Regions from separate parts of the Polaromonas sp. P4_F6 genome, predicted to be linked through region 1. Evidence: predicted binding sites of a transcription regulator. Region 1 holds the regulator's gene; each other region holds the start of a gene.
The links. Region 1 encodes sigma-54, which starts transcription at its own class of promoters, with help from an activator protein. Its sites were predicted from a motif close to TGGCANGNAANCTGCTTT; they were not measured.
Positions count from the first base shown of each region.

Region 2: the regulator sigma-54 is predicted to act here: its motif matches at 2,697-2,714, upstream of AC1DUN_RS09030 (DUF1028 domain-containing protein).
Region 3: the regulator sigma-54 is predicted to act here: its motif matches at 1,432-1,449, upstream of AC1DUN_RS19915 (pilin).

Region 1 is NZ_JBFUJQ010000009.1:60,023-70,584, forward strand. Features, by position in the region: gene AC1DUN_RS19250 (tetratricopeptide repeat protein) at 1-681, opposite strand, end outside; gene AC1DUN_RS19255 (LysE/ArgO family amino acid transporter) at 817-1,449, opposite strand; gene AC1DUN_RS19260 (HTH-type transcriptional regulator ArgP) at 1,572-2,495, shown strand; gene AC1DUN_RS19265 (PsiF family protein) at 2,566-2,856, opposite strand; gene argS (arginine--tRNA ligase) at 2,991-4,676, shown strand; gene AC1DUN_RS19275 (SPOR domain-containing protein) at 4,731-5,360, shown strand; gene AC1DUN_RS19280 (thiol:disulfide interchange protein DsbA/DsbL) at 5,489-6,148, shown strand; gene lptA (lipopolysaccharide transport periplasmic protein LptA) at 6,300-6,929, shown strand; gene lptB (LPS export ABC transporter ATP-binding protein) at 6,945-7,727, shown strand; gene AC1DUN_RS19295 (RNA polymerase factor sigma-54) at 7,915-9,453, shown strand; gene AC1DUN_RS19300 (THUMP domain-containing class I SAM-dependent RNA methyltransferase) at 9,594-10,562, shown strand, end outside.
Region 2 is NZ_JBFUJQ010000002.1:661,301-671,862, forward strand. Features, by position in the region: gene AC1DUN_RS09015 (hypothetical protein) at 1-226, shown strand, start outside; gene argE (acetylornithine deacetylase) at 417-1,637, shown strand; gene AC1DUN_RS09025 (tripartite tricarboxylate transporter substrate binding protein) at 1,692-2,651, shown strand; gene AC1DUN_RS09030 (DUF1028 domain-containing protein) at 2,812-3,531, shown strand; gene AC1DUN_RS09035 (ABC transporter ATP-binding protein) at 3,528-4,556, shown strand; gene AC1DUN_RS09040 (ABC transporter ATP-binding protein) at 4,553-5,602, shown strand; gene AC1DUN_RS09045 (ABC transporter substrate-binding protein) at 5,688-7,187, shown strand; gene AC1DUN_RS09050 (ABC transporter permease) at 7,224-8,165, shown strand; gene AC1DUN_RS09055 (ABC transporter permease) at 8,169-9,041, shown strand; gene AC1DUN_RS09060 (gamma-glutamyltransferase family protein) at 9,076-10,562, shown strand, end outside.
Region 3 is NZ_JBFUJQ010000009.1:198,044-208,605, reverse strand. Features, by position in the region: gene AC1DUN_RS19925 (tetratricopeptide repeat protein) at 1-904, opposite strand, end outside; gene AC1DUN_RS19920 (hypothetical protein) at 994-1,293, shown strand; gene AC1DUN_RS19915 (pilin) at 1,498-1,959, shown strand; gene AC1DUN_RS19910 (tetratricopeptide repeat protein) at 2,043-3,938, shown strand; gene AC1DUN_RS19905 (glycosyltransferase family 2 protein) at 3,976-4,863, shown strand; gene AC1DUN_RS19900 (hypothetical protein) at 4,921-6,489, shown strand; gene AC1DUN_RS19895 (glycosyltransferase family 4 protein) at 6,514-7,623, shown strand; gene AC1DUN_RS19890 (NAD-dependent epimerase/dehydratase family protein) at 7,620-8,483, shown strand; gene AC1DUN_RS19885 (glycosyltransferase family 2 protein) at 8,480-9,457, shown strand; gene AC1DUN_RS19880 (class I SAM-dependent methyltransferase) at 9,528-10,328, shown strand; gene AC1DUN_RS19875 (glycosyltransferase family 9 protein) at 10,414-10,562, opposite strand, start outside.

The sequences.
Region 1 (10,562 bases):
CTCAAGCCGGTTGGATCTGCGGAACACGCTCCCAAGGCTGCCATGAACCTGTGCATGATCCGGGCTGAGCCGCAACGCGCTCTGAAAATGCTGGATTGCCCGCGGCAAATCGTTCTCGTATGCATACAGCTGGCCAAGATGCGCGTGAAAATCCGCCACCTCCGGGCATGCAGCGATCCCTTTGAGCACAATCTCCTTGGCGCGCTCGATTTGCCCGCTTTCCAGCAGCATCTGGCACAAATCGCCATAAACCCTCTCAAAATCCCGCTTGAGATCGAGCGCTCGAACGAAGTTTTCTATGGCGATCGCTGCCCTGCCCTGCTTCTTGGCGATGACGCCGAGAAGATAAAAGGCGTCGGCCAGTGCCGGATTGATCTCCAGGCTCCGCTGGAGCGCGTGTTCCGCCTCTTGATAATGCTGTTGTTCACCGAGGGCAAACCCGAGATTGAGGCAGGCGTCGGCGTCCAGCGGGTTGACCGCAATGGCTTCGCGATAGCTGCTTGATGCCTGGTCCAGCTTGCCTTCGGCAAGAAAGGCATTTCCGCGGCGCCTCAAAATATCGCCTTGGGATGTTGGGTCGGATGCCGTCGATGTGCCGCGCGCACTTTCCGGCGCTCCAGCAGGGCTCGCTTCATTCTCCGCGGTGAAGATGCCGTTTCTCAACCAGTTGAACACCCCCATACGCTTCCTTTTGCGACCAAAGACCCGTGCTGCAGCGTGCCCCCATGCAGCACGGCGGCCACCCATGCATCGAAGCCTTGGGCGGCTGTTTCAGCAAAACCCCTATTTTGAACCGCTGGCGCCGCACCCCGATTTTTAAAGCAAGCCTCGCACCAGCCAGAAAGCCGTGCCCCACATCATCAACGCCACCAGCAAATCCATGGCACGCCAGACGGCCGGTGAATTGAGCCTGCGGCCCACGCACCACAGCGCCACACCCAGGCCGGTGAACCACAGCAGCGAACCGGTGATGGCGCCCAGGCCGAACACAGCGTTGTCGGGCTGCGCATAGGCCAGCGAGGCCGTGCCTATGACCACGGCCGTGTCCAGCCAGGCATGGGGATTGAGCCAGGACAGCGCCAGCGCCAGGCCCACCGCCTTGCGGCGCGAAATGAGCTCGGCCTCGGCCGGCGCACCGTCAGCCGCCTGCGGTGCCGGTTGCAAAAAGCGCCGCATCGCCTGGGCGCCATAGACCAGCAGCACCAGCGCGCCCGCACCGGTCATCGCGCCCAGCAGCTTGTCGGACAGGCCGCCCAGCTGCGCCAGCCCCATCACACCGAGGGCGATCAGCGCCACGTCGGTCAACACGCAGAGCGCGACCGTGAGCCACAGGTGCTGGCGCAGCAGGCCCATGCGTATGACATGGGCGTTCTGCGGGCCTATGGCCATGATCAGCGAGAGGCTCAGGACCATACCGGTCAGGAAAGCGGGGGCGGCAAGCGGGTTCATGGTGGTTGCTTCAAAGGTTCAAGAAAGTCGGCTTGCACGCAGTGTCGGGCAAAGCCCATAATGCTTAAACCGAATTAACTAAAACTCAGGTTTATCAATTAATACTTGATTTACGCTCAACCATGCTCGACGCCCGACAACTCGATGCCCTCGCCGCCGTGATTGAGCACGGCAGCTTTGGCGAGGCCGCCAAAGCCCTGAGCCTGACGCTGGCCGCCGTCTCGCTGCGCATCAAGTCGCTGGAAGGCGAGCTGGGCCAGCGCCTGCTGGTGCGGGGCAAGCAGGTGCGCGCCACGCCGGCCGGCCAGGCCCTGCTGGGCTATGTGCGGCAGTTGCGGCTGATGGAGTCCGACCTGCTCGCGGGCCTGCAGGGCGGCGGCAAGGCCGGGCGCCTGCAAAGCCTGAGCGTGGCGGTGAATGCCGACTCCCTGAGCAGCTGGTTTTTGCCCGGCGTGGCGCCGGTGCTGCAGGGCCACGGCCTGCTGCTGGATGTGGTGGTGGACGACCAGGACCACACCCACGACGCGCTCAAGAGCGGCGACGTCACCGGCTGCGTGACCACGCTGGCCCAGGCCATGCGCGGCTGCGTGGCCGAGCCGCTGGGCGTGATGCGCTACCGCTGCATGGCCTCGCCGGCGCTGCTCGCGCAGTGGAACGAGCCCGCTGCGGGCGGCAAGGCGGCAGGGCCGAACCGCCTGGCCCACCGCCTGCTGGCCAGCCCGGCCGTGATCTTCAACCGCAAGGACGCGCTGCAGGACACTTTCCTGGCCCAGCATTTCAAGCTCAAGGGCGCGCTTTACCCGCGCCACTTTGTGCCGGCCGTCGATGCCTTCGAGCTCGCGCTGGAGCTGGGCATGGGCTGGGGCATGGTGCCCGACATCCTGCTGGCGGCGCGCGCGCACCGCCCGCCGCTGCAGGAGGTGCTGCCGGGCTGCGCGGTCGACGTGCGGCTTTATTGGCAGCACTGGACGCGCGAGCCGCTGGCGGCGCAGCGGCTTACGCAGGCCGTCAGGCAGGCGGCGAAAGCGCAGCTGCTGCAGGACTGAGGCGGGCAAAAAAAAGCCTGCCGGGTCGTCCCCGGCAGGCTTTTTGTGGTTTGTGAGAAGTGGAGCGGCTTTACTTGCTCAGGCACTCTTTCATGAAAGCCTTGCGTTCATCGCCTTTTTTGCCCTTGGCGTCGGCGTTGCAGGTCTTCATCTTTTCTTGCTGCGTGGCCTTCTTGGCGCTCAGGCATTCCTTCATGAAGGCCTTGCGCTCGTCGCCTTTCTTGCCCTCGGCATCCTTGTTGCAGGTGCCCATCTTGGTTTGCTGCGCGGTCTTGGCGGGAGCGTCCTGGGCATGCGCCACCGGAGACAGGATCATGGTGGCGGCAAAAGCGAAGGCGGTCAGGGATAACAGCTTTTTCATGGTGGCTCCAATGGGTTGGGAATCGGGATTGAGTTCCGGCTGGAATTCCAACACATAACGCCGGGCCAGGCAAATTCGATGACCGGGCATGCGCGCGCGCCGGGCGGCGCATGGCTTAACCGTAAAATCAGCCCATGCTCTCGATTAAAAAAGACCTGCTCGCGGCCCTGGCCGCGGGCCTGGAAGAACTTTCCCCCGGCGCGGGCGACAAAGCCGCGTTTGAATCCCCCAAGGTGGCGGCCCACGGCGACTTCGCCTGCACGGCCGCCATGCAGCTGGCCAAGCCGCTCAAGCTCAATCCGCGCCAGCTCGCCGAAAACCTGCGCGCCATTTTGCTCAAGGCCCCGGCCTTCGAACGCTGGGTGGACGCCATCGAGATCGCCGGCCCCGGCTTCATCAACATCCGCCTCAAGCCCGCCGCCAAGCAGGAAACCGTGCGCGAGGTGCTGCAGGCCGGCACCGCCTACGGCACACAAGCGGCGGGCAGCGGACGGCGCATGATCGTCGAGTTCGTTTCGGCCAACCCGACCGGGCCGCTGCATGTGGGCCACGGCCGGCAGGCCGCGCTGGGCGACGCGATCTGCAACCTCTTCGCCACCCAGGGCGCGCAGGTCTGGCGCGAGTTCTATTACAACGACGCGGGCGTGCAGATCCAGACCCTGGCCGCCAGCACGCAGGCGCGTGCCAAGGGCCTCAAGCCCGGCGACGCCGGCTGGCCCGAATCGGCCTACAACGGCGACTACATCGCCGACATCGCGGCCGACTTCCTGGCGAAAAAGACCGTCAAGTCGGACGACCGCGAGTTCACCGCCTCGGGCAACGTGGAGGACATGGACTCAATACGCCAGTTCGCCGTGGCCTACCTGCGCCACGAGCAGGACCTGGACCTCAAGGCCTTCTCGGTCAGGTTCGACAACTATTACCTCGAGTCCAGCCTGTACAGCTCGGGCCGCGTCGACGCCACGGTGGCAAAACTGAAAAGCGCCGGCAAGACCTATGAGCAGGACGGCGCGCTGTGGCTGAAGTCGACCGACTACGGCGACGACAAAGACCGCGTGATGAAAAAGAGCGACGGCAGCTACACCTATTTCGTGCCCGACGTGGCCTACCACCTGGCCAAATGGGAGCGCGGCTTCGGCAAGGCGATCAACATCCAGGGCATGGACCACCACGGCACCATCGCCCGCGTGCGCGCCGGGCTGCAGGCCGCCGGCGAGGGCATTCCCCAGGGCTACCCCGATTACGTGCTGCACACCATGGTGCGCGTCATGCGCAACGGCGAGGAGGTCAAGATCTCCAAGCGTGCCGGCAGCTACGTCACGCTGCGCGACCTGATCGAATGGACCAGCGCCGATGCCGTGCGTTTCTTTTTGCTCAGCCGCAAGCCGGACACCGAGTACATCTTCGACATCGACCTGGCGCTGGCCAAAAACAATGAGAACCCGGTGTACTACGTGCAGTATGCGCACGCGCGCATCTGCTCCATCCTCACCACCTGGGCCGAGCAGGGTGGCGACGAAGCCAGCCTGAAGTCTGCTGACCTCTCGGCGCTGGACAGCCCCCAGGCCCAGGCGCTGATGCTGCTGCTGGCCAAATACCCCGAGATGCTGGCCAATGCGGCCGCCGGCCTGGCGCCGCACGACGTGGCGTTTTACCTGCGCGAGCTGGCCGCCTGCTACCACAGCTATTACGATGCCGAGCGCATCCTGGTCGATGACGAGGCCGTCAAGCGCGCCCGGCTGGCACTGGTCGCGGCGACCGCGCAGGTGTTGCACAATGGCCTGGCGGTGCTGGGCGTGAGCGCCCCGCGCAAGATGTAAGAACGCCGGTAGCAACCGGATTTTCAGGACAAGGCAATGAACGTGGGCAAGGGTATGAATACACAACGAGGCGGGACGCTGCTGGGTTTGATCATTGGCGCGCTGATAGGCCTGGGCGCCGCGCTGGCTGTGGCGGTCTACATCACCAAGGTGCCCGTGCCCTTCATGAACAAGAGTCAGGCGCGCAATCCCGACAGCGACGCCGCGGAAGCCAAGAAGAACAAGGACTGGAACCCGAACGCGCCGCTGGCCGGCAAGAACCAGCCCAAACCGCCGGCCCCGGCCGCCAGCGAGGTGACCGGCGTTGCCGTTCCCGATCCCGCCGCGCCCAAGGCCGCCGCCTCGGCGCCTGCCAAAGCCGCCGCCAAACCTGCCCCCGCGGCCGACCCGCTGGGCGACCTGGCCAAGGCCAAGGTTGAAGGCCTGTCGTCCGGCCCCAGCGTGGACCCTTTCAGCTACTTCATCCAGGCCGGCGCCTTCCGCACGCCTGAAGACGCCGAACAGCAGCGCGCCAAGCTGCTGCTGCTGGGCATGCAGGCCAAGGTCACCGAGCGCGAGCAGGCCGGCCGCACTGTGTACCGGGTGCGCCTCGGGCCTTTCGACAAAAAGGAAGACGCCGACAAGGCCAAGGAGCGGCTGGACAACAATTCCATTGAGACGGCGCTGGTTCGCGTGCAGCGCTGACCCCCGCGCTGCCAATAAGCTGAACTTTTCACGGGGCTGGTGTACAAACCCCTGTGCCCCGCACCACGAGGCCGCCGTCCGCAGGGGCGGCTTACCCAACATTTCCGTCATACCAGGAGAAGAATCTGATGCAACGCCGTGAGTTTTCGTTTTCAGCCGCCTCGGCGGCCGTCGCCAGCCTGGGCGGCATCGCCCTTCCCACGCTGGCGCAAGCCCAGGCCAGGGCCTTCAAGGACGGCGCCGACTACCTGACGCTGGACAAGCCGGCGCCCACCGAGGTCCCTGCGGGCCAGGTCGAGGTGGTGGAGTTCTTCTGGTACAGCTGCCCGCATTGCAATGCCTTTGAGCCGACGCTGGAGGCCTGGATAAAGCAGGCGCCCAAGGATGTGACCGTGCGGCGCGTGCCGGTGGCCTTCCGCCCCGATTTCGAACCCCAGCAGCGCCTTTTTTATGTGCTCGAGGCCATGGGCAAGGTCGAGGAACTCCACAAAAAGGTGTTTTACGCCATCCACGTGGAAAAACTAACGCTCAACACGGCCGACTCCATCGCGGCCTGGGCCGAAAAGCAGGGCGTGGACAAGGCCAAGTTCGTCGAGATGTACAACTCCTTCACCGTCACCACCAAGGCCCGCAAGGCGACGCAGCTGCAGGACATCTACAAGGTCGACGGCGTGCCGGCGCTGGGCATTGCGGGGCGTTATTACACCTCGGCCACTCTGTCCCAGAGCATGGCTCGCGCGCTGCAAGTCACGGATTACCTGATCGCGCAATCGCGCACCAGGAAATAAGGCGGCCGTCCAGGGCCGCAGCGGCCCACGCCGAAAAACCCGCCTCGATCCAGGCGGGTTTTTTTATGCCCCTAATATTCACCCGTGCAAGCCATTCCCACAGCTTGCATGGCTACAATGGCCCAACCCAACGCAGCAAGATTCGTGCCTTATGAAACACCCCCTTTATTCCCTCGTCCTGCCGGCCGCTTTGGCGCTGGGGGCGGCGTTTCCGGCCTGGGCCGAAAAAGCCGACCGGGACAAGCCCATGAACGCGGAGGCCGACGCCCTGCGTTATGACGACCTGAAGCAGACCAGCGTGTTCACCGGCAACGTGGTGATCACCAAGGGCACGACCATCGTGCGCGGCGCGCGGGTCGACGTGAGCCAGGACCCCGAGGGCTACCAGCAGGCGATCGCCATCGCGGCGCCCGGCAAGCTGGCTTTCTACCGCAAGAAACGCGACGGCGTGGACGAATACATCGAAGGCGAGGGCGAGCGCATCGAATACGACAGCCGCGCCGACCTCGTCAAATTCATCAAGCGCGCCGTGGTGCGCCGCTACAACGGCGCCACCCTGGTGGATGAAACCACGGGCGCCGTGATCGTCTACGACAACAACACCGACGTCTTCACCGTGGACGGCGGCGCGCAGAACAGCACTGCCGCCAACCCGAGCGGGCGCATACGCGCCATGCTCTCGCCGCGCGCCGCCGCATCGGCCCCGGGCGCCGCGCCCGCCCCCGCAGCCCCGCCCGCTGCCTTGCGCCCCAGCACCACGCTGGGCAGTGAAAAGAAATAGAAAGAACCTGCACAGATGGATGTGGTGACTGACACTTCGGCGGCCAAGGCCGCAACCCCCAGCCGCCTGGTGGCGCAGGGGCTGCAAAAATCCTACGGCAGCCGCAAGGTCGTGCAGGACGTTTCGGTGGCCGTGCAAAAGGGCGAGGTCGTGGGCCTGCTGGGCCCCAACGGCGCCGGCAAGACGACCTCCTTCTACATGATCGTGGGCCTGGTGCGCGCCGACGCCGGCGAGATTTCCATCGACGGCCAGTCGGTCGAGCACATGCCGATTCACCTGCGCGCCCGCCTGGGCCTGAGCTACCTGCCGCAGGAAGCCTCGATTTTCCGCAAGCTCACGGTGGAAGAAAACGTGCGCGCCGTGCTTGAACTGCAGCTGGACGCGAACGGCAAGCCGCTGGGCCGCGCCGACATCGAGTCGCGGCTCGATGCCCTGCTGCAGGACCTGCGGGTGGACCATTTGCGCCATTCGCCGGCGCCGGCGCTGTCGGGCGGTGAACGCCGCCGCGTCGAGATCGCCCGCGCCCTGGCGACCCAGCCGCGCTTCATCCTGCTTGACGAACCCTTCGCCGGCATAGACCCGATCGCCGTGATCGAGATCCAGCGCATCATCGGCTTCCTGAAGTCGCGCGGCATCGGCGTGCTGATCACCGACCACAATGTGCGCGAAACGCTGGGCATCTGCGACCACGCCTACATCATCAGCGACGGGCATGTCCTGGCCCAGGGCACGCCGTCCGAGATCGTGAACAACGCCGATGTGCGCCGCGTGTACTTGGGCGAGCACTTCAAGATGTAGAGATGGTTTCCCCCTTGTTGTTCATCGCGCTTAACGTGCGGGCTTCCGAGAGTGCCGTCGCCACATTGACACGCCTGCCATCGTCTTTCAAGCGGGGGCCGTGGAACTGGCTTTGCCAGGCCACAGGCGCCGCCCCCTGTAGGGGGGAGGGTGCTACACGAAGTGAGCATCCAACGGGGGGGAGTCCTTGAAACAAGGTCTCTCGCTACGCGTCTCGCAGCATCTTGCGCTGACGCCCCAGCTGCAGCAGTCGATACGCCTGCTGCAGCTGTCCACGCTCGAGCTGAGCCAGGAAGTCGAGCAGATGCTCGACGAAAACCCGTTTCTCGAGGTGTCGGACGAAACCGCGGCGCGCGAGGAGTTCGGCCTGGAGCATGTCAACACGCCGGTCAGCCAGGACAGCCGCGAGTTTGAATCCGCCGCCGATGCAACGGCCGGCGGCGGCGCGGAAGACGCGGGCCTTTCAGCGGCCGGCGAAGCCGAGGTCAGCGCGGAACCCAAGCTCGAGGAAAGCTGGGAAGGCGACGGCACGGTGGAGACCACGCCCGATGACAGCGAATGGGGCAGCGATGCGCCTGCGCGCAAGAACAACAACGAGGAAAGCGAGGCCGAGGCCTCGGACCTCACGGGCGGCCATGAGTCGCTGCAAGACCACCTGCACCGCCAGTCGCTGGGCCTGCGCCTCTCAGAGGAAGACCGCGCGGCCCTGCATTTCCTGATCGAGTCGCTCAACGACGACGGTTACCTCGAGGACAGCCTGGCCTCGCTCGCGGCCGGCCTGGCCGGCGGCGACCTGGAACAGGCCGAGGACCTCGAGCAGCGTTTTGCCATGGCGCTCAAGCTGCTGCAGCACATGGAGCCGGCCGGCGTGGGCGCGCGCAACCTGGCCGAATGCCTGGGCCTGCAGCTGCTCGACTGCAAGGACTGCGAGGAGACCCGCGCCGCCATCGCCGTGTGCAAGCACCCCATGGAGCTGCTGGCCAAGCGCGACGTCAAGCGCCTGTCCTACCTGTGCGGATTCACCGAGGCGGCCATCAAGGGCGCGATCGCCGTGATAGGCCGGCTCGACCCCAAACCCGGGCGCCGCTTCGTGAACGTGGAGCGCAACCTGATCGTGCCCGACGTCATCGTCGTGAAGTCGGGCCGGGGCTTCAAGGTCACGCTCAACGGCGACGTGATGCCGCGCCTGCGCGTGCACGACATCTACGCCAACGCCCTCAAGCAGCACAAGGGCCAGGACGGCCAGGCGCTGCAGCAGCGCCTGCAGGAGGCGCGCTGGTTCATCAAGAACATCCAGCAGCGCTTTGACACCATACTGCGCGTGAGCAGCGCCATCGTCGAGCGGCAAAAGAGTTTCTTCACGCACGGCGAGCTCGCGATGCGCCCGCTGGTGCTGCGCGAAATCGCCGACGAACTGGGCCTGCACGAATCCACGATTTCACGCGTGACCACCGCCAAGTACATGGGCACGCCCTTCGGCACCTTTGAACTGAAGTATTTCTTCGGCTCCGCGCTGGGCACCGAAACCGGCGGCAACGCCTCAAGCACGGCGGTGCGCGCGCTGATCAAGCAGTTCGTCTCCTCCGAGAGCGCGAAAAAACCTCTCAGCGACAACCAGATTTCCGAAATGCTCAAGGAGCAGGGCATTGAATGCGCGCGCCGCACCGTGGCCAAGTACCGCGAGGCCTTGCGCATCGCCCCCGCCAACCTACGCAAGTCCCTATAAATCCGATTCTCGGGCGCATGGCGGCGTTGCGCGGTGCTCGGAATCCTCATGCACCGAAGTGCATTCCGGTTCCTGCGCTCCGTGCGCCTTGCCCTGCATCCCGATAATCGAATTTCTAGCAGTCCCTTGAAGAGTCCGACATGAACCAACTTCAGTTATTTTTACCCTGCGCCGCGGGCGTCGAGGCCCTGCTGGCCGCCGAGGTGCAGCGCATCACCGGCATCCAGGGCAAGGCCTGGCGCGCCGGTGTGCAATTGCAGGCCTCCTGGCGCGACGCGCTGCAGCTCAACCTGCACAGCCGCCTGGCGCAGCGCGTGCTGATCGAGCTGCAGCACAACCAGTACCGCGGCGAGCAAGACCTCTACAACGCCGCCGCCAACGTGGCCTGGGAGATCTGGTTCACGCCCAAACAGACCTTCAAGGTCGAGATCACCGCCCAGCACAGCCCGCTGACCAGCCTGAACTTCGCGGCGCTGAAGATCAAGGACGCGATCGCCGACCGTTTTCGCGCCAAGTTCGACGACGTGCGGCCCAGCGTCGACACGCGCTGGCCCGACGTGCGTGTCTACGTGCACCTGACGACGGACACTGTCACGATTTACATCGACACCTCGGGCGAGCCTCTCTTCAAGCGCGGCTGGCGCGAGGACAAGGGCGACGCGCCGCTGAAGGAAACCCTGGCCGCCGCGATGATTGCCGCCAGCGGCTGGGACCAGCTGTGCAAAACCGGCGTGCCGCTCTACGACCCCTGCTGCGGTTCGGGCACCATCGCCATCGAGGCGGCGCAGATCGCCTGCAACATCGCGCCCGGCATCAACCGGCGCTTTGCTTTCCAGAAGTATCTGCCCTTCCAGGGCCATGTGTGGGACGGCCTGCTGGACCAGGCCGAAGCCGCCATCACGGAGCCCACGGCGCCGGTGTTCGGCAGCGACGTGTCCTTTCGCATGGTCGACTTCGCCGAGCGCAATGCCGAACGTGCCGGCGTGGCCAATGCGGTGGAGTTCCGCGGCGGCGACGCGCTGCAGCGCATGCCGCCCGCGCCTTCGGGCGTGATGCTGGTGAACCCGCCTTATGGCGAGCGCATCGACGTCGCCGGTGTGGCCGGCATC
Region 2 (10,562 bases), on a different contig from region 1:
CAGCGCTTCACACACCGACAAGAGCGGAAAAAAAACCGACCATGCCAAAACAGACACTGTCGCCAAAGCCGACATCGCGGGCAAGGGGCTGGGCGCCGGCAGGGACTCGGGCCATGGCGGAAAAGGCAGTGGCAATGCGGGCGGTAATGGCAATGGCGGCGGCAACGCGGGCGGAAACGGTGGCGGCAATGGAGGCGGCGCCGGTGGTGGTGGCGGGAAAAAATAGCGCCACCGCAGTCGCTTAAGCCCGCCCCGCATCCCTGCGGGCATCAAGAGCCGCCGGAGTCCTCGGATTCCGGCGGCTTTTTTGATTCCGGCCGGCACACGCCTTGGCGGGACGGCGCGCGCGGCCCGCCGCAAAATAGTATGCTGTCATACAATTTTTGCCGCCCCGCCCGTCCTTCAAAGGTCTTGCCATGAACGCCCCCCTCCCCAGCTCCGCCCGCCAGTCCATCCAGGCCGCCGACCTCGCCGCCCTGCCGCTGATTGAAAAATGGGTGTCCTTTGCCTCCGTCTCGCGCGACAGCAACCTGCCGCTCCTCGACTGGACCCAGGCGCGGCTGGAAGCCCTGGGCATTGAATGCCGCCGCACTTATGACGACAGCGGCAAGAAGGCCAACCTCTGGGCCACCCTGCCCGCGGAAAACGGCGAAACCAAGCTGGGCGGCCTGGTGCTCTCGGGCCATACCGACGTGGTGCCTGTGGACGGCCAGCCCTGGGACACCGACCCCTTCGCCGCGCAGGTCATAGGCGACAAGCTCTACGGCCGCGGCGTGACCGACATGAAAAGCTACGGCGCGACCGCCCTCATGATGGTGCCCGAGCTGCTCAAGCGCAAACTCAAGCGCCCGGTGCACCTGGCTTTCAGCTACGACGAGGAAGTCGGCTGCATAGGCGTGCGCCGCCTGATCGCCGACATGGTGGAGCAGGGCTACCAACCCGCCGGCTGCATCGTCGGCGAGCCCACCGGCATGCAGGTGGTGATCGCGCACAAGGGCAAGCATGCCTACAAGACTTCGGTGCGCGGCTTCGAGGCGCACTCCTCGCTGACACCGCTGGGCGTCAACGCGGTGGAGATCGCCTGCGAATTCGTCGCCCACCTCAAGTCCATGCACCGCCGCCTGGTGGCACAGGGCCCCTTCGACCCGATCTACGACGTGCCGCACACCACCATCCACACCGGCGTGATCGCCGGCGGCACCGCGCTCAACATCATCCCGCGCGACTGCGACGTCACCTGGGAGATACGCCACCACCACATGAATTCGCCGGTCGAGCTGTTCAACGAAGCCAAGGCCTTTGCCGACAGCCTGGTGCCGGCCATGCAGGCCGTGGCGGCGGACACCGGCATCAGCCACAAGCTCAATTCGGTGCTGCCCGGTTTTGCGACGGACGCCGGCAGCGAGATCGCGCAGCTGTGCTTCCAATGCGCGGGCGTGGATGCCAACTCGGGCGCCGGCAAGGTGTCCTTTGGCACGGAAGCTGCATTGTTCCACCAGGCCGGTGTGCCGACCATCGTGTGCGGCCCCGGCCACATCGCGCAGGCGCACCAGCCCAATGAATGGGTCACGCTGGACCAGCTCGCCTGGTGCGAACGCTTTATGCGCCGCCTGGCCGACGAGATCTGCGTGAACTGAAAACCCGACCCGCAAAAGCAAGCACAAGCACCCCTCACCGAAAGAAAACATTCCATGATGCAACGCCGAGATTTCCTGGGCACCGGCCTGGCCCTGGCCGCGGGCAGCGCCCTCGCCCAGTCCAACACCAAGATCGTGCGCATCGTGGTGCCCTTCGCGGCGGGCGGCGTGCAGGACTTGCTGGCGCGCGCCATGTCCACCGAGCTGGGAACGGCGCTGGGCCAGACCGTCATCATCGAGAACCGGCCGGGCGCGGGCGGCACCGTGGGCACAGGTTATGTCGCCAAGTTGGCGCCCGACAGCGGCGCCATGGTGCTGGGCGCGGCCAGCCACAACATCGCCGGCTCTCTGTACACCAAGCTCAGCTACGACCCGCAAAAAGACTTCGCGCCCATGGCGCACATAGGCACGGCCGATTACGTGCTGATGATCCATCCCGACGTGCCCGCCAAGACCGCGGCCGAGTACATACGCTATGCCAAGGCCAACCCCGGCAAGCTCAACTACGCCACCGCCGGCATCGGCAGCGCCACCCACCTGTCCATGGCCTACTTCAACGGCCTGGCCGGCATCGATGTGGTGCATGTGCCGCTCAAGGCCACGGGCGAGGCGATCAACGAAGTGATCTCGGGCCGCGCGCAGGCCGTGATCGCCGCCAGCATAGGTGCACTGGCCTTCGCCAGGGACAGCCGCATACGCCTGATAGGCGTGACCTCGCCCAAGCGCTCCAAATACCTGCCCGAGGTGCCGACCATCGCCGAAAGCGGCCTGCCCGGTTACCAGTTCGATTCCTGGTTCGGCCTGCTGGGCCCCGCCGCCACGCCGGCGGCCGAGGTCAACCGCGTCAACGCGGCCATGGCCAAGGTCCTCAAGGACCCCGTGGTGCTGGAGCGCCTGGACAAGCAGGGGATTGAACCGCTGGCCATGAGCAATGCCGATTTCGCGAAACTGCTGGCGGTCGACTACAAGCGCATGGCGGAAGTCGTGAGGGCTTCAGGCGCCAAGGTCGAATAGACAGCGAAGTGGCGGCCTGGGCGGCAGGCACGGTCCGCCGAAGCGTGGCATGATAAATGCGTCATCCGTTCGCTGTTTGAAAGTCGCTTCATGCGGCTTTTTGTTTGCGGGGAGCACGAGACGCCTGACCAAGGGCGCAGTTGCGATGAAAGTCTGATACATGACCTGGTCCCTCATCGCGCGCGATTCATCGGGCGCGTTTGGCGTGGCGGTTGCCAGCAAATTTTTTGCCGTGGGCGCGCTGTGCCCGCACGCCCGCAGCGGCGTGGGCGCCCTGGCCACGCAGGCGCTGGTCAATCCCTTGTATGCGGCGTCGGCGCTGGACGGCCTGGCCTTCGGCCAGTCTCCCGACTACATCATCAAGCGCCTGACCTCGGCCGACGAAGGCCGTGACCACCGCCAGCTGCACCTGATAGGCGCAAACGGCCAGGCCGCTGGCTATACCGGCAGCGCCTGCATAGACTGGTGCGGCCACAGGGCGGGCGTCGGCTATTCGGTCGCCGGCAACATGCTGGCCGGCCCGCAGGTGATTGAAGCCACGGCTCTCGCCTATGAGGCCAATGCCCAACTCCCGTTTGCCGAACGCCTGATTGCCGCGCTCGCCGCCGGCGAAGCCGCGGGCGGCGACAAGCGCGGCAAGCAGGCCGCGGCACTCCTTATCTTCACCACCGAGGACTACTGCGCGCTGGACATCCGCGTGGACGACCATGCCGAGCCCCTGCAGGAACTGCGCCGCCTCTACGACAAAAGCCTGGAGCGCTACCAGCCTTTCAGCAGCTGCCTGCCCTCGCGCCGCAGCCCGGCCGGCATCACCGACCGCGCGCTGATCGAGGCCGAGATCGCGCGCTTTCACGCCCGGCGCAGCGGAGCCGCCGAATGACGGCTTTGCTGGAAGTCAGCGGCCTGCGCACCAGCTTCAAGCTCGAAGGCGGCGGTGAATTCACCGCCGTGGACGGCATCAGTTTTTCCGTGGATTCGGGCCGCACGCTGGGCATCGTCGGCGAATCGGGCTGCGGCAAAAGCGTGACCTCGCTGTCCATCATGGGCCTGCTGCCCAAGGGCCAGGGCCGCGTCTCGGCGGGCTCCATCCGCCTTGAAGGCACCGACCTGGCGACGCTGGGGCCGGAGGCCATGCGCGCGCTGCGCGGCAACCGCATGGCCATGATCTTCCAGGAGCCCATGACCTCGCTGAACCCGGCCTTCACGATTGGCGACCAGCTTATCGAGGGCATACGCTGCCACCGGGACATCAGCGCGGCCGAGGCCAGGGCCCACGCCATAGCCATGCTGCGCCGCGTGCGCATCCCCTCGCCCGAGCAGCGCATCGACGAATACCCGCACAAGCTCTCGGGCGGCATGCGCCAGCGCGTGATGATCGCCATGGCCCTGGCCTGCGAGCCGCAGCTGCTGATCGCCGACGAGCCGACCACCGCGCTGGACGTCACCATCCAGGCGCAGGTGCTGGACCTGATGCGCACGCTGCGCGAGGAAACCGGCACCGCCATCATCCTGATCACCCACGACCTGGGCGTGATCGCCGAGCTGGCCGACGATGTTGCCGTGATGTACTCCGGCAGGATCGTGGAGCGCGCGCCCGTGGCGCGGCTGTTCGCCGAGCCGCAGCATCCCTACACCATAGGGTTGCTCGGCTCCATCCCCAAGCTGCACCTGGCGCAGGAGCGGCTCAACGCCATCGAAGGCCAGGTGCCCACGCCCATGACACGCATGGACGGCTGCCGCTTCGCGCCGCGCTGCCCTTTTGCCGTCGACAAGTGTTTGCAGGAGGTGCCGCCTTTGATGGACATGGGTGAGGGCCACGAGGCCGCCTGCTGGCGCGCGCCGCTGGATGCGGACACCTCAACCCGGCGCGGCACGCATGCCGTGTCCAGCGAGGTGACGCCATGAGCGCGCTGCTGAAAGTCGAAAACCTGGTCAAGCATTTCCCGGTGCGCCCGCACCTGTTCAGCCGCTCCAAAGCGGTTGTGCATGCGGTGGACGGGCTGAACTTCGAACTCAACGCCGGCGAGACCATGGCGCTGGTGGGCGAGTCGGGCTGCGGCAAATCCACCGTGGGCCGGCTGGTGCTGCGGCTGCTGGAGGCAACTTCGGGCCAGGTCTGGTTTGACGGCGAGGACCTGATGGCGCTGCCGGCCGGCCGCCTGCGCGCCAAACGCCGCGAGCTGCAGATGATTTTCCAGGACCCGTATTCATCGCTGAACCCGCGCATGACGGTGGAGCAGGCCCTGGCCGAGCCGCTGGCCCTGCACGGCCTGGCGCGCGGGCGGCACCGCGAGCGCGCCGCCGAGCTGCTGGACCTGGTCGGCCTAGCGCCGCAATACCTGCAGCGCTACCCGCATGAGTTTTCCGGCGGGCAGCGCCAGCGCATAGGCATTGCCCGGGCGCTGGCGGTGGAGCCGCGGCTCATCGTCTGCGATGAGGCGGTGTCGGCGCTGGACGTGTCCATCCAGGCGCAGGTGGTCAACCTGCTGCAGGACCTGCAGCGGCGCCTGGGCCTGGCTTATGTGTTCATCGCGCACGACCTCGCGGTGGTCAAGCACATCGCCTCGCACGTGGCCGTGATGTACCTCGGGCAGATCGTCGAATACGCCGACAAGCAAAGCCTGTTCGCGCAGCCCCGCCATCCGTATACACAAGCCCTGCTTTCGGCGATCCCGGTGCCCGAACCTGGCCTCAAGCGCGAGCGCACGCTGCTGCAGGGCGACGTGCCCAACCCCATTACCCCGCCCTCGGGCTGCCGCTTCAGGACGCGCTGCCCGCATGCGCGCGAACGCTGCGCCGAGGAAGTGCCGGCGCTGCGCTCGCACGATGGCCACGCCGTGGCCTGCCATTTCTGGGAAGAGATCAAGGCACCGGCCGGCATCACGGGCGGCGCCGTCGTGAACGAGAGGCTGCTCCGGCTCCAGGCGGCTTTTCATGCGCAAGCGGCCTGATGGAGACCACGATGTTCACCCCTGGCTCACCAATCCCCGGCGCAAGGCAGCCATCCAAACCACCGACAACCGTGAAGGAATAACCATGAGCAAGAAAATCCTGCTGAGCCTGGCGCTGGCCGCCACCGCCTGCGCCACGCAAGCCCAAACCCTGCGCATAGGCCTGGCCGAAGACCCGGACGTGCTGGACCCGACGCTGGCGCGCAGCTTCGTGAGCCGCATTGTGTTTTCCTCACTGTGCGACAAGCTGGTCGACATCGACGAAAAGCTCAACATCGTGCCGCAACTGGCCACGTCCTACCAATGGTCGGCCGACAACAAGGCCTTGACCATGAAGCTGCGCAGCGGCGTAACTTTCCATGACGGCGAGAAGTTCGACGCCGCCGCGGTGAAGTTCAACATAGACCGCCACAAAAACCTCGCGGGCTCGAATCGCCGCGGCGAACTCGCGCCTGTGACCACGGTGGACGTCATCGACGATCTCACCGTGAAGATCAACCTGAGCGCACCCTTCTCGCCGCTGCTCAGCGTGCTGGCCGACCGCGCCGGCATGATGGTTTCGCCCAAGGCCGCGCAGGCCGCGCCCACCAACTTCGGCACCAGGCCGGTGTGCTCGGGCCCCTTCAAGTTCACCGAACGCGTGGCGCAGGACCGCATCGTGCTGGAGCGCTATGCCGGCTACTGGGACAAGGCCAACATCCACTTCGACAAGGTCGTGTTCCAGCCCATCGTCGACGCCACCGTGCGCCTGGCCAACCTGCGCTCCGGCCAGCTGGACTTCATCGAGCGCGTGGCGCCTTCGGACATCGCCTCCATCAAGGCCGACAAAAAACTCGCCTTCACGCGCATCACCGAGCTGGGCTACCAGGGCATCACCATCAACACCGGCAAGAGCGACCAGGCCCAGAAAAACCCGCTGGGCCGCGACCCGCGCGTGCGCGAGGCCTTTGAGCTGTCGCTGGACCGCGCGGGCATCGTGCAGGTCGCGATGGACGGCGAAGCCACGCCGGGCAACCAGTGGGTGCCACCCGCCAACAGCTTCTACGCCAGGAATGTCCCCATTCCCAAGCGCGACATCGCGCGCGCCAAACAGCTGCTGAAAGAAGCGGGTGTGCCCAACCCGAGCTTCACGTTGATGACGCCCACCACGTCCGATGCCCAGCGCGTGGCCCAGGTGGTGCAGGCCATGGCCAAGGAGGCAGGCTTTGATGTGAAGATCCAGTCCACCGAATTCGCGACCTCGCTGAACCTGGCCGACAAAGGCCAGTTCGACGCCTATGTGCTGGCCTGGAGCGGCCGCGCCGACCCGGACGGCAACCTGTTCAGCTTCTACGGCTGCAAGCAGCCGCTGAATTACAGCGGCGAATGCCGGCCGCAGTGGGACGATTTGCTGAACCGCTCGCGCAACACGCTGGACACGGCAGGCCGCATCAAGGTCTTCGCCACCCTGGCCGCCGAGGCCGAGAAGGTCAAGCCCGTGATCTACCTGTTCCACCGCAACTGGCTGTGGGCCTACAACAAGAAGATCACCGGCATGCGCGCCGTGCCCGACGGCCTGGTGCGGCCCCAGGGCCTGAAGATGTAAACATGTAACGAGTCAAGCAGGCAGCCACCACCTTTCATGCTCCAGTACTTTCTCAAGCGGCTTGCCGCGATCATCCCGACGGTGTTTTTTGTCACCGTCATCATCTTCGGGCTGCAGCAGCTGCTGCCCGGTGATGCTGCGTCGGTCCTGGCCGGCGAAAACCAGGATCCGGAAGTGATCGCCTACCTGCAAAAAAAGATGCACCTCGATGAGCCGCTGCCGGTGCGCTACGCCTACTGGATCTCCGGTGTGTTCCACGGTGACCTGGGCGAATCCATGCGCATCCAGCAGCCGGTGCTGGACCTGATCAAGGAAAAGCTGCCGGTCACGCTGCAGCTGGCGGCCATGGCCATGCTCATCGCACTGCTGATCGGCATACCGGCCGGCATCGTCTCGGCCGTGGGCAAGGACTCGGCCTGGGACTACCTGGCCAATGTGATCACGCTGTGGGGCCTGTCCACGCCCAACTTCTGGCTGGGCATTTTGATGATCCTGGTGTTTTCGGTGCAGCTGGGCTGGCTGCCGGCCTCGGGCTACGTCAGCCCTTTTGAGGACCTCGGGGCCAACCTGGCGGCCATGATCATGCCGGCCTTTGTGCTGGGCAATGCGATTGCAGCCGTTCTCATGCGCCATACGCGCAGCGCCATGCTGCAGGTGCTCAATGCCGACTATGTGCGCACCGCGCGTGCCAAGGGCCTGAACGAGCGCCGCGTGGTGCTCAAGCACGCGCTGCGCAATGCGCTCACGCCCATCATCACGCTGGGCGCGCTCGAGTTCGGCACGCTGCTGTCGGGCGCGGTGCTGACCGAGCAGGTGTTTTCGATTCCCGGTTTCGGCAAGCTGATCGTGGACGCGGTGTTCAACCGCGACTACGCGGTCGTGCAGGGCGTGGCGCTGTTCACCTCCAGCGTCTATATCCTGCTCAACCTGCTGGCCGACCTGGCCTACTTCGTGGTCAACCCGCGGCTCAGGGGCTAAGGCATGAGCGCCGTCCTTCCCGCAGCCGTTCCGCGCGAGGCCACGCCGGCGCGGCGCGCGCTGCGCCGCCTGATGCGGCGCCGCGGCGCCATGCTGGGCCTGGCCATCGTGGTGATTTTTGTGCTGCTGGCGCTGTTCGCCCCGTGGATCGCGCCCTACGACCCCGTCGCCACCAGCTGGAGCGCGGTGCGCAAGCCGCCCAGCCTGCAATACCTGTTCGGCACCGACGAAATCGGCCGCGACGTGCTCTCGCGCGTGGTGTGGGGGGCGCGCGCCTCGCTGCTGGCGGGCCTGGTGTCGGTCTGCATTTCGATGGCGCTGGGCGTGCCCATAGGCCTGCTGGCGGCCTACGTAGGCGGCTGGACGGACAGCCTGATCTCGCGCTTTACCGACGCCATGCTGGCCGTGCCATTCCTGATCCTGGCCATCGCGCTGGCCGCCTTCCTGGGCCCCAGCCTGAGCAACGCGATGATCGCCATCGGCGTGTCGGCCACGCCCATCTTCATACGCCTGACGCGCGCCCAGGTGCTGGCCATGAAGGTGGAGGATTTTGTCGAAGCGGCGCGCGCCGTGGGCAACCCGCACTGGCGCATCGCGCTGCGCCACATCCTGCCCAATGTGCTGCCGCCGCTGATCGTGCAGGCCTCGCTGGCCATTGCCGCGGCCATCATCGCCGAGGCCAGCCTGTCCTTCCTGGGCCTGGGCCAGCAGCCGCCGGCCCCCAGCTGGGGCAGCATGCTTAACACCGCCAAGAATTACGTGGACAATGCACCGTGGATGGCGATCTGGCCCGGCCTTTCCATCTTTTTGCTGGTGTTGTCCTTCAACCTGCTGGGCGACGGACTGCGCGACGCGCTGGATCCCAAGCACAAATAATTCGCGCCGCAAGGCGCCCACTTCCTCATTGACCATGCCGACTTTCGACGCCCTCCACTACCCTTACGCCTCCCGCCGCAACGTGGTCTATGCCAGCAAGGGCATGGTTGCCACCTCGCAGCCGCTGGCCGCGCAGGCGGGCCTGCAGGTGCTGCAGGCCGGCGGCAACGCGATTGACGCGGCGATTGCCACGGCCGCAGCGCTCACCGTGGTGGAACCGAATGCCAACGGCATAGGCGGCGATACCTTCGCGCTGGTCTGGCACGGCGGCAAGCTGCACGGCCTCAACGCCAGCGGCCCGGCGCCGCGCGCCATCACCCTGGACAAACTCACCAGCCAGGGATTGACCGAAGTGCCCAAGTACGGCCCGCTGCCCGTGACGGTGCCGGGCACACCCGCCGCCTGGGCGGCATTGGCGCAACGCTTCGGCAAATTGCCGCTCAAGACCTCGATGGCACGCGCCGTGGAACTGGCACGCGAAGGCTTTCCGGTTTCGCCCACCGTGGCCTCCGCCTGGCAGCAGGCCACGGCGCTGTTCCGTGAAAAATTCAAGGAAGCGTATTTCAAATCCTGGTTCGACACCTTCGCGCCCGAACGCGCACCGCGGCCCGGCGAGCTCTGGCGCTCCGCCGCGCATGCCGATACCCTGCAGTCGATTGCCGACACGGCCGCCGAAAGTTTTTACCGCGGCCCGCTGGCTGAACGCATCGCGGCCTTTGTGCAGTCGGCCGATGGCTACCTGGCCAAGGAAGACCTGGCCGCCTTCCAGGTCGACTGGTGCGACCCGATCAGCGTCAACTACCGCGGCTACGAGGTCTGGGAAATCCCGCCCAATGGCCACGGCCTGGTGGCCTTGATGGCACTCAACATCCTCAAGGGCTTTGACTTCAGCGAACGCGACAGCCTGCGCACCCACCACCTGCAGATCGAGGCCATGAAGCTGGCTTTTGCCGACGGCCTGGCGCACATCGCCGACCCGGCGCACATGCGTGTCTCGGTGGCCGACCTGCTGTCGGACGGCTACGCGGCCGAACGCCGCGCGCTGATAGGTGAGCGCGCCCTGCAGCCCATGCCGGGCGAACCCTCACGCGGCGGCACGGTCTACCTGAGCACGGCCGACGGCGAAGGCAATATGGTCTCGCTGATCCAGAGCAACTACATGGGTTTCGGCTCGGGCATGGTGGTGCCGGGCACCGGCATCGCACTGCACAACCGCGGCAACAATTTTTCGCTGGACGCCAAACACCCCAACTGCCTGGCGCCGGGCAAGCGGCCCTACCACACCATCATCCCCGGATTTTTGACCAGGGACGGCAAGGCGGTCGGCCCCTTCGGCGTGATGGGCGGCTTCATGCAGCCGCAAGGCCATGTGCAGATGGTGATGAACACCGTGGACTTTGGCCTGAACCCGCAGGCCTCGCTGGACGCGCCGCGCTGGGAGTGGGAAAGCGGCAAGCGCGTGAGCATTGAACGATCGACGCCCGAACACCTTTTCCACGGCCTCGCGGGCCTGGGCCATCA
Region 3 (10,562 bases), 140 kb from region 1:
TGTCGGGCTCAATTTCCAATGCGCGGCGGTAGCTGGCGATGGCCTCCCTCTGCTGACCGAGATCTCCCTGGATGTTGCCGAGCTGAATCAGCGCCGCCGCATAATCCGGCGCGAAGGCCAGCACCTGCTGGTAGCTGGCAACTGCCTCATCAATCTGCCCAAGGGACTTCAAGGCGTTACCGAGATTCATCCGGATTGCCGCGTTCGTGGGATCGACCTCGGATGCGTGTCGGAAATACGGCGCGGCCATATCGGCTTTCCCCTCGCGAAGCAGGATGCCGCCGAGGTTGTTGCAGGCTGCCATGTGATCGGGATTGATGGCCAGGGCCTGGCGATAGAGCGCTTTTGCATGATCGAACTGCTCGAGGCCCTGTTCGGCGAGGCCTTGACGGAAATAGACCTCGGCTTGATCGGACTCAAGCCCCAGCGCGAGTTCAAGCGCGGCATGGGCATCCGAGAAATCAGGCTTGAGTGCCAGAGCCTGCCGGTAGGCGGTGACGGCGGCTTCACGCGCCCCGAGGCGCAGATGGGCGTTGCCTATGTTGAAATGCGCGGCGGCCGAATCCGGTTTGTGCTTGATGGCCTCGAGGTAGGCGCCCAGTGCGCTCTGTGCGTCGCCACCGTCCAGCAGAATGTTGCCGCGGTTGAAATGGGCCCGCGCGAGCGTCGGCGCCAAGCCAATGGCCGATTCATAACAGCTTAAAGCCTCGTCAATTTGGCCTTGTTGCTCGAGCTCCATGCCTTTATCCAGCCACTGTCCCGCGGCCAGGGCGGAAGCCGCAGCCGCATCACCGGCGGGTTTGGAGGCGGTGCTTGCGCGTTGCGCGAATCGATCAAAAAGTCCCATGGTTCGCTGACTCTGTAGGCCGCTGACGCTGACGCTGGCCGGGATGGTGAGAATCAAGCGCCGGCTGGACAGTCGGCGGTTGGTCGTTGGTGCGAAACGTTGCTGATTCTATAATCAGCGCACGAGCAACACTATCAGGGATCGATATGGCATTGGCTTGGTTTGACGCCGGCGAGGCAAAAAAATTCGGCACGTCTCTTGCGCAGTTTTTCCTGGAAAGAATTCCCAAGGTAACGGAAAAGAAAGACAAGGAATTTGCCAAAAAAGTCGATTACGTCCTGGAAAAAATGGCGGTGCAGATTGTTCAATTCAAAACACAGCATAAATTGAACACCTACAAGAAGGCCCAGCTCGGGAACGTTTTCAAGTGGACGCTTCTCGATGCCGGTATTTCAGCAGACTATGCGGACGAGATGACACGCTGGGTGATTCAGCGGCTTGAATAAACGATTGGAGCCTGCCGGATTTCCAACGTGACAAAAGTGTCACGCTAAAAATTCAAGGTGACAAAAACCGCATCAAAAACCCTGCTTTCCGAGCGATCTCCAGGGTGCCCATAGGTGTTCAAAGGGGGTAGCGGATGCTGGCATGAAAACTGCTGCGACTTAAGGCCTTTTGGTTTTTATTGTTTTTCATCTAAGGAGTTTTTCATGAAACGTTCCCTCCAGCAGGGTTTTACCCTGATCGAATTGATGATCGTTGTCGCGATCATCGGTATTCTGGCCGCAGTGGCTTTGCCTGCCTACCAGGACTACATGGTTCGCGCCAAAATGTCCGAAGTGATCCTGGCTGGTTCCTCCGGTCGTACCGCCGTGTCGGAAACCTATGCCCAGAAAAACACCATGACGCTGTCGGCTCTTTCGATGGGCGTGCAGGACCAATCAACGAAATATGTTGCTACCGTGACCTATAGCGGTGCCTCTTCCACCCAGGGTGACATCATCGTGATCACCAAGAGTGATGCTGGCCTGCCTACCGGCGCTTCTGCCAAGCGGGTGGTTCTGCGCGGCGATGCGAACACGACTACCGGCCAGGTGAAGTGGAGCTGCGGTGGCGGTTCCACCAGCCCCGTCGAAGCCAAGTACCTGCCAAGTTCTTGCAAAGACTTCTGATCGATTGAATTGTCAAAAAAGCCCCTTGGCCTCTCGCCAAGGGGCTTTTTCTTTGCCTCTTTCATCTTTCCTTCTTTATCTCCATGCGAACGTACATCGTCGCCCTGGCTGCACTCGTCGCGAGTGCTGTGCTTGTTGTCATCTATTGGCCGGGCTTGCAGGGAGGTTTCTTTTTCGATGACGGACCCAGCATCCTTTTTGCGCAAGGTGTGCGCCTCGAAAGCCTGTCGCGCGAATCGATTCATCAAGCGCTCATGAGCGGCGGCGCCGGTCCTTCCGGACGCCCGGTGGCCCAACTGAGCTTTGCGCTCAACTACTACTTCAGCGGTTTTAATCCCTTTGTCTTCAAGGCAAGTAATCTTGCGATCCACCTCGCTTGCGGTTTCCTGGTGTTCTGCCTGGCGTATCGCTTGCTGACGGCGGGCGGGAACGCGGCGAAGCAAGGCAATACGCTTATCGCTTCCGGCGCGGTGGCTGCATTGTGGCTGCTCCAGCCTATCCAGCTTCTTCCTGTTCTGCTCGTGGTGCAGCGCATGACGAGCTTGTCCGCGTTTTTTCTTCTCGCCGCCCTGCTGCTTCATATCTATGGACGGGAACAAGGCGGACGCGCCGGCGCCGCCTGGATCTTGCTGGCATGGGCGATCTTGTGGCCGCTGTCCTTTCTCAGCAAGGAAACAGGTGCACTTCTACCCCTGTTTGTGCTCGCCTGGGAGGTGATTCTGCGCAGAGCTTCATTTGGCAAGCTGGACCGTCTTGCCCATGCCCTTATTGTCTTGGCCGGGCTTTTGCTGGCAGGGGTGGCTGTGTATATGCTGCTGGGGCGTGCGCAATGGTTGTGGGCAGGCTACGGTCTTCGCCCGTTCTCGCTAGTCGAACGGTTGCTGTCGGAAGGACGGATACTCTGGTTTTATCTCGGCCTGATGGTGGTGCCGCGCAGTGAGGCTTTCGGCCTGTACCACGACGACATCGTGGTTTCCACCGGCCTCTTCTCCCCGTGGACAACTTTGCCCGCCTTGTTCGGCTTGTTCGGCCTGGCCTGGCTGGTCTGGCGGCTACGCAGAAGCGCGCCGCTCGCGGCCTTTGGCATCGCGTGGTTCCTGATCGGGCACGCCCTGGAATCCACCGTGCTACCGCTGGAGCTCGCACATGAGCATCGCAACTACCTTCCGCTTCTCGGCGTTTTGCTGGTGGCCGGATGGGCACTGCTTCGCGCCTTGGAGGGTACAAGACGCGCCAGGACGGCAGGTATTTTGCTGGCGGGCATGGCGCTGGCCTATTCCGCTTTGGTCACGGGGCTTCGCGCCAACCAATTCGGTGAGGAAGTGCGACGCACCCAGATCGAGGCCCTGCACCATCCGGCCTCCGCCCGTGCCCGCCATGAAGCGGGGCTGGCGCTGTCCGACCTTCCGGATGCGGTATTGTCGGATTCGAGAATCTACGCTCTCGCTCGCGGGCACTACGTGGCCGCCACCGAAGCTGATCCTAATTTCAAGATGAGCTTGCTTGGCTTGATCCAGCTGGACTGCAAGGCCAAAAAGGCGGTGGCACGGACCGACATTGACGAGCTGTCCCGTCGCTTGCGTGAAACACGTTTCGCGCCGGGCGACAGAGGCGTGCTGTACAGTCTCAAGGCAATGGCTATTGCGGGCACGGCCTGCCTGAACAGGGCCGAAGTTGATGGCTTGTTCGCGGCCGCGCTTGCCAATCCCGGTGTCTCGCCTGCGGTACAGTCCATTCTGCATTCCTGGCACGCAGACTATTTATGGTTGCACGAGCGCGACGTCGCTGCAGCCCGCGGCGCCCTTGGGCGATCGTTGGCGCTGAACCCGGGCAATCCGAGCAACCGTCTCAAGTGGGCGCAGCTGCTGCTCATTTCGGGAGAGCGCGAGCAGGCGCGGCGCCTGCTGCTTGAGTTGCAGGGTGAGAGTTTTTCGGCGGAGGAGCGGCAAACAATTAACGAACTGCTGGCGTCAAAATAACATGACACGGCGCTGACGCGAACCACCCAGGTTTCCAATGATCCACACAGTCAAACTCTCGGTTGTCATACCCGCCAGAAATGAAGCGGCAAATCTGCGCACCATCCTGCCCCGGCTCGTTGCACTCGTGCCGGATGCGGAGATACTGGTTGTCGATGATGGTTCAACCGACGACACGGCTGCAGCATGCCTTGCGTCCCGGGTCAGGCACCTGAGGCATCCCTACCCCAAGGGCAATGGCGCGGCCATCAAGACCGGGGCTCGCGCAGCCCAGGGCGAGGTGATTGTTTTCATGGATGGCGACGGCCAGCACAAGCCCGAAGATGTTCCTCTACTGCTTGAAAAATTCAATGAAGGCTACGACATGGTCGTTGGCGCGCGCCAGGCAGGCTCGCAAGCCGGCCTTCATCGCGCCGCGGCAAACGACATCTTCAGCCGTTTCGCCAGCTGGATGGTGATGCAGCCGATTGCCGACCTTACCTCGGGATTCCGGGTGGTCCGCGCGGCCCGTTTCCGCCAATTCCTTTATCTGCTGCCAAACGGATTTTCGTACCCTACCACGATCACCATGAGTTTCTTTCGGGCCGGTTACAGCGTAGCCTACGCCCCGATTCACTCACCCCGGCGGGCTAACGGCTCCAGCCACATTCATCCCTTGCGTGACGGCTTGCGTTTCCTGCTGATCATTATCAAGATCGGCACGCTGTTTTCTCCGCAAAAGCTTTTTCTTCCCATCAGCGCCGGATTCTTTCTCACGGGCCTTGCCTATTATTTGTATACCTACCTGACTGCCGGTCGCTTCACGAATATGAGCGCGCTGCTGTTCATCTCCGCAATCTTCACTTTCTTGATCGGCATTGTTTCAGAGCAGATATCTGCACTGCATTACAAGAACATCGACACCAGCGACGGCGAACACGACTAGCCCGGCCGCAGTGCAAGGCCTCCCGTCCATCCCCGGCCCCGTAGGCTCGCCCTGACCATGATCCATAGTTTCGCCCTCCCCAGATTTTTCCGCGGCATGCCACCTTCCATGAGGCTGAGCCTGATCGTCTTGATCATGCTGACGGCGGTGCTGGGGTTGATGCAATATGCAACGGGTGGGCGAGTCGCCTACACGATGGACTCATTAACGTACAGGGACGCCGCGCTCCAGTTCCTGTCGGGCCACCCGATGCAGGCTACCAATGTGTCCTCGCTGATGCCGGAGCTCAAACCCCTGGTCCATTGGCCGCCAGCGTATCCGGCCCTCTGGGCGGCCGCCCTGAGCCTGGGGGGCGGCGATATCGACAAAGTCTCTGCCGTGCTGAATCCGATACTGCTGGCGATTACCAGCCTGTCCATCTTCTGGATTTGCTGGATGGTCACCGGCAGAGCGGTCATCGCTGGCATCCTGGCGGTCGTCAACGCGTTCACGCCGATGAGCATGATTGTTTATGGCCACGCGTGGAGCGAGACTCTTTTTATCTCCCTGTTGCTGCTGGGCTACGCGGCATTCTGGAAGTATCGGATATCCAACGAGAAAATCATCTGGCTGGCCGTCGCTGCCGTCCTGATAGGAAGCAGCAACTGGGTGAGGTACGCAGGGGTGGTTTTCCTGCCCCTGCTGGGATTCTCGATTCTTGTGGCATCGGGCTCCGCTGTGGGCAAGCGGATTGCGCATGCCGCGGGCGCCATGCTGCTGGGCGCTGCAGTGGCCTGTCCGCTTTGGTTTCGCAACTGGCAACTGACCGGGAACATTTCGGGTTCAAGCCGCGGAGGCGTGACCAGGGTCGACAGGTTCTTAGAGGACATAACGACCATTGTCGATCTGTTTGAACATTCCTTTTTTGCCTTCAGCATGGTGCTGCGTGCGAACCTGGAGGTTCCGATTCTCATGGCGGTCGCTTTTGTGGCCTATAAAGCTTTTCGCCGCAGCGGTACTCAGTGGCTTCGCCCCCCTGAAATCTGGCTGCCTCTCGTCTGGCTGGCCGGCTATCTGCTGTTCCTGCTTTACGCCAGGAAAGTCCAGGTCACGGTGGACCTGGATCTGCGCATGCTGGCAGTGGGCTTTCCCTTTCTACTTCTTGCGATGGCGCCCGCAGTGGGCGCCGCATTCTCGGACCGAGCCCTGGACACCCGGAAAATACTGATGGCCTTGCTGCTGGGCCTGCTGGTTTACGCCGGCCTTGATCAGGCCGGCAGAGTTCACGCAAACTACGCGTCCGACGGCATTCCGCGTTGGCGGTCCACGTTCGGCCTCGGCTTCCGGGAACTGCGCGACACCTCGCCGACCAGCCGCGCGATCAAGGAAAGCATAGGCCCCGCCGAAGCGTCGACCGTCATACTGACCGACTATCGTGCGCTCTATATCCGGTACCTGACGGGCGCGAAAGCCTATTCACCCGAAGGCAGCGACTGTGCACAGTGGGCCAACATTCCGGGTCCGGGCATCCTGTTCATAGGCAGCAAGGAACTTCCGGCATGGGTGGCCGACTGCCTGAAAGAAAAGCCACAATGGCGATTGCTGCGGCCCGGCGGAAAGGCTGCGCCCTCCATATATGCTAACTGAGCCCTCCTTGAAGAAGGCAAACGCTTGAACATCCTGATGAGCAGCACCTCCTACCCGGAAAGTCCGCAGGATTGGCGTGGCCGTTTCATTGCCAACCAGGCCGGCGCGCTGGCACGGCGTGGCGAGGTCAGCCTTTCGCTCTGGGCGCCGCCGGGTGAGTTGCCCGCCGGCGTGACCGCCGCGATGACCCCTGCCGACGCGCGTTGGCTCGGAGGGGTGTCACGGCAAGGCGGTATCGCGCACCTGCTGCGCACCCGGAAGGCGCTGGCCGTCGGAACCATTCTGGTATTGCTTATGCGCCTGGGCCGCGCCTATCGCCGCCAGCCGGCCGACCTGGTCCACGTCAACTGGCTCCAGAACGCCCTGCCCTTGTGGGGTACCACAACGCCGGCGCTGATCACCGTGCTGGGCAGCGATTTTGGCCTGCTGCGTCTGCCGGGCATGAAGGCCTTGCTGCGCGCCGTGTTGCGGCAACGTCGCGCGATCCTGGCACCCAACGCGGAATGGATGCAGCCGGCGCTGGAGCAGGCCTTTGGCGACCTCGCCGAAATCCGTCCGATTGCCTTTGGCGTGGACGATCCCTGGTTTGAGGTGGTGCGCCAGCCTGCACCAGGCAATGTGCGGCAATGGCTGGCGGTGACCCGGTTGACCCGCGATAAGATCGGCGACCTGTTCGATTGGGGGGAAGGCCTTTTCGATCATGAACGGCAGTTGCACTTGTTCGGTCCTATGCAGGAGGCGCTCGAGCTTCCCTCCTGGGTGCGCTACCACGGCGCCACGCATCCTGCGGACCTGCTGGAGAACTGGTTCCCCCAGGCTTGCGGGCTTATCACCCTGAGCCGCCACGACGAGGGCCGGCCGCAAGTGATGCTGGAAGCTATGGCAGCGGGCTTGCCGGTCCTTGCGTCCGACTTGCCGGCCCACCGCGACATGGTGCAACACCGCGTCACGGGCTGGCTTGCGGCCAGCCGTGAGGAGCTGTCCCAGGGCCTGGGATGGCTGGAAAACCCTCAGCAAAACCAGGCTACAGGGCAAGCGGCTCGAGACGGGATCAGGGACACAATAGGCACCTGGGACGGCTGCGCCGGCCGTTATGTGGCTGCTTACCAAAATCTTCTGGAGCACAACGCGTGAGGCACGACGGCGTATTGCTGCTGGGCGGGGCGGGCTTCATCGGCAATGCCCTGGCCAGGCGCCCCCAGCGTGAGAAGAGGGCTGTGCATATCCTCGGCCGCCAGCAGGAAGCGCAGCTTGAGCAGGTGCTGCCCCAATGCGGCACGGTGGTGCACCTCGCCCGCTCCACCACGCCGGGTGCATCCGCCGCCAGCCCCGACCTGGAGTTGGGCAATCTCGCTTTCACCCTGCGGCTGCTGGACTTGCTGAAAAATCAGCCACAGACGCACCTGATTTTCTTTTCGTCGGGAGGGACGGTGTACGGCAACCCCCAAAGCCTGCCCGTGACGGAGGACAGTGCTATCGCGCCACTTTCCAACCATGGGGCGAGCAAGGCCTCACAAGAGTTTTTTTTCGGCGCGTTGCGGGCTCGCGGCCACGCCGTTACCATCCTTCGCCCCTCGAATGCCTATGGCCCCGGGCAAACGGTGAAAAGCGGCTTCGGCTTGGTGCGCACCGTGCTTGAGCATGCCCGGCTGGGCACGGAGATGGAAATCTGGGGTGACGGCGAGAGTGTGCGCGACTTCATTCACGTTGATGACGTCGCCGAGGCGTGCGCGCGCCTGGTGGACCTTCCGCAAGACAGCGGAACTTACAACCTTGGCAGCGGCAAAGGGCATAGCGTCAACGAGGTGCTGCGTATCGTGGAGAGCGTTGGCGGGCGCGAGGTGAAGAAAACCTATCGCCCGGCCCGTTCGGTGGATGTGCGCAATATCGTGCTGGATATTTCGCGGCTGGAAACCCGGCCGTCCTGGGCGCCGTGCATTCCCCTTGAAGAAGGGGTTCACGGGAGCTGGCAATGGCTATTGGATCAGCCGTGAAATCACACACGGACGGGAGCGCCGTGCGCGCCGGGGCAGAGGCAGTTTCTTTGCAGGAAGGCGCCTGCGGCGCGTCCCTGGGCCAGGTGTGTGCGATTGTCGTCGCCTATTACCCCGACGAGGAATTCAAAACACGGCTTCGTAGCCTGTTGCCCCAGGTGGCGCGTGTAGTCGTGGTCGACAACACGCCGGCGGAAGGCGTCGTGCGTCAACTGGATTTACCGGAGGGCGCAGCAAACATCTACCTGGTCTCAAACCGGGCCAATCTGGGCATTTCAGCCGCGCTCAACCAGGGCCTTCACCACGCCTTGGATGCCGGATGCAAATGGGCGCTGACGCTGGACCAGGACACCCAGTGCTTTCCGGATATGGTGAGCACGCTTCTTGGTGTGTCCGTGGCGTGCACGCCAACGCCGGCAGTCGTTGGGGGGAACTACCTGGACCCAAGGAGCAAGCGCCCCGAGGTTGCGGTCGGAGAGGCCGGGGCCTTCCTGGCGCGAAAAACAGTCATTACCTCCGGATGCCTGGTTGATGTGCGTCTTGCACTGGCGATGGGAGGGTTCCGGGAAGACTATTTCATCGACCAGGTGGATCACGAGTTCTGCCTGCGAGCCCGGGCGCATGGGCATCAGGTGGTCATCAGCCGCAAGCCCGTCATGACGCATAGCGTCGGCGAGTCCGGCGGGGTGCGCCTTCCTTTGTTGGGCATGCTTCCGAATCATCCGCCGGTGCGCAAGTACTACATCGCCCGCAATACGGTGGTCACCGTGAGGACCTATTGGCGGCAAGAGCCCGAATGGTGCTTGCGGCGGCTGGCGCGCCTGTTGCTGGGGCTGGGAGGCATGGCACTTCTGGAGAGGCAGGGCTTCGCCAAAGTCCGTGCATTCGCGGGTGGCGTCGCGGACGGCTTGCGCGGGCGCATGGGCCCTTGCGCGAGGGAGTCGGCGCTGCGACCTCGTTCCGGGATATCCTGAGCTCATTCAACGCATGTTTTGGTCGCCAACCCATTCCCGCCTCCAGTCCTGAACTCTTGGTAGTAACGCCATGATTCGAAGAGCCATTCATATATTGCAATCGCGGGGAATCCGGGGCCTTGCGCGCGCGGCTATGGCGCGTGCACGCGGCATGTTCGCGAAGCCATCCGCGCTGTTACTGACTTACCAGGACAGGTTTATAGGCAAGTCCGGAATCGAAATAGGCGGGCCCAGCCAGGCCTTCACACGAAGAGGTGTATTTCCTGTCTACCCCATGGTTGGAAATCTCGACAACTGCAATTTCGGTGCAAACACGGTGTGGGAAGGGACTCTCCAGCAAGGGAAAACCTTTGTGTTTGATCCGGCAAAGCCCGCCGGCCAACAATACCTCGCGGAAACGACGGCATTGGGCGAGCTTCCGTCCGGAACCTACGATTTTGTGCTGTCCTCGCACATGCTGGAACATACCGCCAATCCTATACTTGCCCTGCAGGAGTGGAAACGCTTGTTGGCCGACGGTGGAACCCTGGTGCTTTTGCTGCCCAACAAACGCCACACCTTTGACCACCGCCGCCCGGTTACCTCATTGGCGCATCTGATCGATGACTTCAACGCCGGAATGGGAGAGGATGACCTGACGCATTTGCCGGAGATTCTGGCGCTGCACGATCTGGAGCGTGACCCCGATGCGGGAGATGTGGTGGCCTTTAAGGCGCGCTCCCTGCTGAATGTGGAAAACCGTTGTTTACATCATCATGTGTTTGACGCATGCCTTGTGCGTGAACTTGTCGAACACGTAGGGCTGAAGGTTCATGCTGTGGAAGAACATGGGCCACATCACATTCTGTTGTTGGCACAAAACAAAAAATGAGATGAGTCCCAGGAAGCCCGCGATCTTGAAGATGCCGCTCCTGGGGCCTGCTGCGACAAAGGCGCCGCGCCGAACAAAGAAGTGCCTACCGACGGAAAGACCCGCGCAAAAAGCGCACAGTGCGAAGCACGGCCGGCAGCAATCCATTCGCCTTGACGATTGCGGTGAATTCTTCGTAGAGTTGATAGAAATAGCTGCCTGGAGGAAGGCCGGGCCAGATAAAAAACGCCCTAA